DNA from 2 places in the Rhizobium sp. F40D2 genome. Region 1 is predicted to be linked to the other one. Evidence: predicted binding sites of a transcription regulator. Region 1 holds the regulator's gene; the other holds the start of a gene.

Region 1 (2,453 bases):
CGACCGTGTTGTTCGGCACATCCGGGTTCGGCACCTCGAACATCGCCTGATGGAAATTCGGGTCGAACTTCTGGCCGACCGGCTCCAGCTTGCGAACGCCGTGGCGTTCGAGCGTCGACAGCATGGCGCGCTCTGTCATCTCCACGCCCTCGATCAGCGTAGTCAGGCCGGCATCGGCGCCATCCCTGACCTCTGCAGGGATGGCATCCAGCGCCCGGCGCAGATTGTCCGAGACGGCGAGCATATCACGCGCAAAACCGGCGACGGAATAGGACTTGGCGTCCTTGACCTCACGCTCGGTGCGGCGGCGCAGATTGTCCATCTCGGCGGCAAGGCGCAGATAGCGGTCGCGCAGTTCGCCGTTTTCGGCTTTCAGAAGCTCGAGCGGGTCCGGCTGGGGGGCCTCTTCCTGCGCAATATTGTTCTCGACGTAGGCGGCGGCGTCGGCTGCGGCATCGGCCGCAGTTGCGTCAGGTCCGTTTTTCGTCGTGTCATCGGTCATGACGGTCTCCGGTTGGTGTCTTCAGATGCGCCCGATATCGAGGTTTGACCGAAAAAAATCAAGTCTGCGTGACAAAGAAGCGAAAATTCCGCGGTCTTCTTCAAGGTGGCGTCAAAGCGGATTGCGCGAAAGCCGGGAGACGAGCTGGGCGGTGTAGTCCACCATCGGCACGATACGGGAATAATTGAGCCGCGTCGGGCCGATGACGCCAACGGCGCCGACGATGCGATCGTCGTCGTCACGATAGGGCGCGACGATGAGCGACGAGCCGGACAGCGAGAAGAGCTTGTTTTCCGAGCCGATAAAGATGCGCACGCCCGAGCCGGTTTCGGCGAGATTGAGGATCTCGATCAGGCTGTCCTTCTTTTCGAGATCGTCGAACAGCAGCCGCAGCCGGTCGAGATCCTCGGCGCCGGCGAGACCTTCGAGCAGGTTGGCGCGGCCGCGGATGATCAGTTGCGCCGGCTTGCCCTCGTCCGGGCTGCCGGCCCAGACGGCAATGCCGCGTTCGACGAGATCACGCGACAGGGCATCGAGTTCGTGGCGGACGTTATCCTTCAGCTGACTTAATTGTTTGCGCAGCTCCGGCAGGGTCTGGCCGGACATGTGGGCATTGAGAAAATTCGCCGCCTCGGCCAGCTGCGAGGAGGTGACGCCCGCCGGCAGCTCGATGATGCGGTTTTCCACCTGGTCGTGATCGCCGACGAGCACGGCTAGCGCCTTTGTCGGCTCCAGCCGGATGAACTCGACATGTTTGAGCACCGGATCGCTTTTCGAGGTGATGACCAGGCCGGCGCCGCGCGAAATGCCCGACAGCATGCGGCTCGCCTCGTTCATCATCGATTCCACTGGATTGCCGCCGCTTTCGGCCCGCACCTGGCGGTCGATGCTGGCGCGGTCCTCAGCGGAGAGATCGCCGACCTGCATGAAGGCATCGACGAAGAAACGCAGGCCGATCTGGGTCGGCAGCCGGCCGGCGCTGATATGCGGCGAATAGATGAGGCCGAGATCTTCGAGATCGCTCATGACGTTGCGCACCGAGGCCGGCGACAGCGACATCGGCAGCAGGCGGGACAGATTGCGCGAACCGAGCGGCTCGCCGCTCTCCAGATAGCCTTCGACGATGCGGCGAAAAATTTCCCTGGAGCGCTCGTCCAGCGCAGCAACGGCATCCGAAACCGATGTCGACCTGATGCCCATGAAACTCTCGAACCCACGCTGATGATATTTCGCGAAAAGTAAGTCAAACTCGCAGCCGTGGCAAAAGGGAATTTGCAAATAGGCGCCGCCAATCGTAGAAGCGGTCAACAAACCCCAGGAGATAAGAATGCGGCCTTCAGGCAGAAAAATCGACCAGATGCGCAAGGTCTCGTTCGAGCGCAATTTTTCCAAGCATGCGGAAGGCTCCTGCCTGGTGAAATTCGGCGATACGCATGTGCTCTGCACGGCCAGCCTCGAAGAAAAGACGCCGCCATGGCTGCGCAATAGCGGCAAGGGCTGGGTCACGGCAGAATACGGCATGCTTCCCCGGGCGACCGGCGAGCGCATGAAACGCGAGGCCGCAGCCGGCAAGCAGGGCGGCCGCACCCAGGAAATCCAGCGGCTGATCGGCCGGTCGCTGCGCGCCGTCGTCGATCTGCAGGCGCTCGGCGAGCGGCAGATCACCCTTGATTGCGACGTCATCCAGGCCGATGGCGGCACGCGGACGGCCTCGATCACCGGCGGCTGGATCGCCCTTTACGACTGCCTGAAATGGATGGAAAGCCGCAACATGATCAAGGTCGACCGAGTCCTCAAGGATCATGTCGCCGCCATCTCCTGCGGCGTTTTCGCCAGCCAGCCGGTGATCGACCTCGATTACCTTGAGGATTCCTCGGCCGAGACCGACGCCAACTTCGTGATGACGGGCGCCGGCGGGATCGTCGAAATCCAGGGCACGGCCGAAGGCGCG
Region 2 (2,453 bases), 560 kb from region 1:
GCGGCTCGAACGTCAGCACCAAAGCCGGGATGCCGCGCGCCTTTGCGATTTCGAGCGCGCGGTTGAGCACCGACTGGTGGCCGCGGTGCACGCCGTCGAAATTGCCGATGGCAATGACGCCGCCCTTGAGGTGGGCGGGCAAGGGTTCCCGGGTTTCATTGCGGTGGAAGACGGTCATCGGCTGGCTTCTCTTTATGCAAGGCGTGGCATCCACCACTTCGGCGCGGCTTTTTCCCGATCGAGATAGGCGTTGAGGATCGCCTCGTCGGTTTCGCCGTTCAAGGTGTATTCCCGGGCGTGTATACCGCCGCTGATGTAGAGAAGGTCGAGGCCGTAATTCAAGGCGCCGCGCACATCGGTCGGCATGCCGTCGCCGATTGCCAGCACGCGCTCGACAGGGAAATCGCCGCGAAGCTCGCGGGCAGCGGCCAGCGTCGCCTCATAGATCGGCCGGTGCGGTTTTCCGGCGATGCGGGTGCTGCCGCCAAGCTGCTCGTAATAGGCGGCCATAGCGCCGGCGCAGGGGATGATGCGATGGCCGCGCTCGACCACGAGGTCGGGATTGGCGCAGATCATCGGCACCTCGCGGGATTTGAATTCCAGAAGCATGTCGGTGTAATCCTCCGGCTTCTGCGTCTCGTCGTCGAAAAAGCCGGTGCAAACGAGGGATTGCGCTTCGCCCGCCGGCCGGCGCTCGATGTCGAGGCCGTCGAGCAGCGGGCTGTCACGTTCGGGACCGAGCAGAAAGACCGTCTTTGGCCCTTCGGCGATCAGCCGGCGCGTGACGTCGCCTGAGGTGACGATCCGGTCATAGGCGCCGTCGGGAACGCCGATCTGGCGCAACTGCTCGACCACCTGCCAGGAAAGGCGCGGCGAATTGGTGATGAGGACGACGGCGACGCCGCCGGCGCGGGCCGCTTCAAGGGCAGCGGCCGCCTTCGGAAACGGATCGACGCCATTGTGAACGACGCCCCAGACATCGCAGAGCACCACGTCATAGTGCGCTGTGATATCAGAGAAGTTTTCTATCCGCCTGGCCATTCCGATTTCCCGATTTGCTTCAGTCACCGGTGACATTGCAAAGGCGCAAGGCGATGGCAAGGAATTTTCTTTGTCCTTCGCGCAGCGTGCCGGTTTCGGCGGCAATCTCTGCAATTCTTCGGCCTCTTCACAATTCCGGCACAAAAATTCGTGATTGCTCTCATTGACTCCTCTCGGAGCCATCCCTAAATGCTCGTCGCTAGCACTCACCGCAAGGGAGTGCTAACATTCATCCATGTGGGCCGCTCCGGTCCGCGAATGTCATTCGATCGAGGGATTAGACAATGGCAAGCACCAACTTCCGCCCCCTTCACGACCGCGTCGTTGTTCGCCGCGTTGAGTCCGAAGCCAAGACCAAGGGTGGGATCATCATTCCCGATACCGCCAAGGAAAAGCCGCAGGAAGGCGAAATCGTCGCCGTCGGTTCCGGCGCTCGTGACGAGTCCGGCAAGGTCGTCGCACTCGACGTCAAGGCTGGCGACCGCATCCTGTTCGGCAAGTGGTCCGGCACTGAAGTCAAGATCGACGGCGAAGACCTTCTGATCATGAAGGAAGCCGACATTATGGGCATCATCGGCTGATCAGCCGCTGGCCTTTCCGACCTAGCCGACGGGTCTAGAACCCGGACACTCGAATTGAGGAGTTTCAATCATGGCATCTAAAGAAATCAAGTTTGGTCGTACCGCGCGCGAAAAGATGCTGCGTGGCGTCGACATCCTCGCCGATGCAGTCAAGGTAACGCTCGGCCCGAAGGGCCGTAACGTCATCATCGACAAGTCCTTCGGCGCTCCGCGCATCACCAAGGACGGCGTTTCCGTCGCCAAGGAAATCGAACTCGAAGACAAGTTCGAAAACATGGGCGCCCAGATGGTCCGCGAAGTTGCTTCGAAGACCAACGACATCGCCGGCGACGGCACCACGACTGCAACCGTTCTTGCCCAGGCGATCGTTCGTGAAGGCAACAAGGCCGTTGCAGCCGGCATGAACCCGATGGACCTGAAGCGCGGGATCGACCTCGCAGTTGCCGACGTCGTGAAGGATCTCCAGGCCAAGGCCAAGAAGATCTCCACCTCTGAGGAAGTTGCACAGGTCGGCACTATCTCGGCAAACGGCGACAAGCAGGTCGGTCTTGACATTGCCGAAGCCATGCAGAAGGTCGGCAACGAAGGCGTCATCACGGTTGAAGAAGCCAAGACCGCCGAAACCGAACTCGAAGTCGTCGAAGGCATGCAGTTCGACCGCGGCTACCTCAGCCCCTACTTCGTGACCAACCCGGAAAAGATGATCGCCGACCTCGAAGACGTCTTCATTCTCCTTCACGAGAAGAAGCTCTCGAACCTGCAGTCGATGCTTCCGGTTCTCGAAGCTGTCGTCCAGACCGGCAAGCCGCTCCTGATCATCGCTGAAGACGT

Evidence for each region. The regulator HrcA, encoded in region 1, represses chaperone genes, less so after heat shock. The targets are predictions, from matches to a motif close to GTTAGCACTCNCNNNNNGNGAGTGCTAAC.
Region 2: a site for HrcA is predicted at 1,240-1,268, ahead of groES (co-chaperone GroES). Genes of this name have one in related genera too.

Annotation. Positions count from the first base shown of each region.
Region 1 covers NZ_CM131436.1:1,198,834-1,201,286, forward strand. The annotation lists gene grpE (nucleotide exchange factor GrpE) at 1-502, opposite strand, end outside; gene hrcA (heat-inducible transcriptional repressor HrcA) at 614-1,702, opposite strand; gene rph (ribonuclease PH) at 1,830-2,453, shown strand, end outside.
Region 2 covers NZ_CM131436.1:639,287-641,739, forward strand. The annotation lists gene ACS4RS_RS03160 (bifunctional riboflavin kinase/FAD synthetase) at 1-178, opposite strand, end outside; gene ACS4RS_RS03165 (TIGR01459 family HAD-type hydrolase) at 193-1,041, opposite strand; gene groES (co-chaperone GroES) at 1,326-1,622, shown strand; gene groL (chaperonin GroEL) at 1,693-2,453, shown strand, end outside.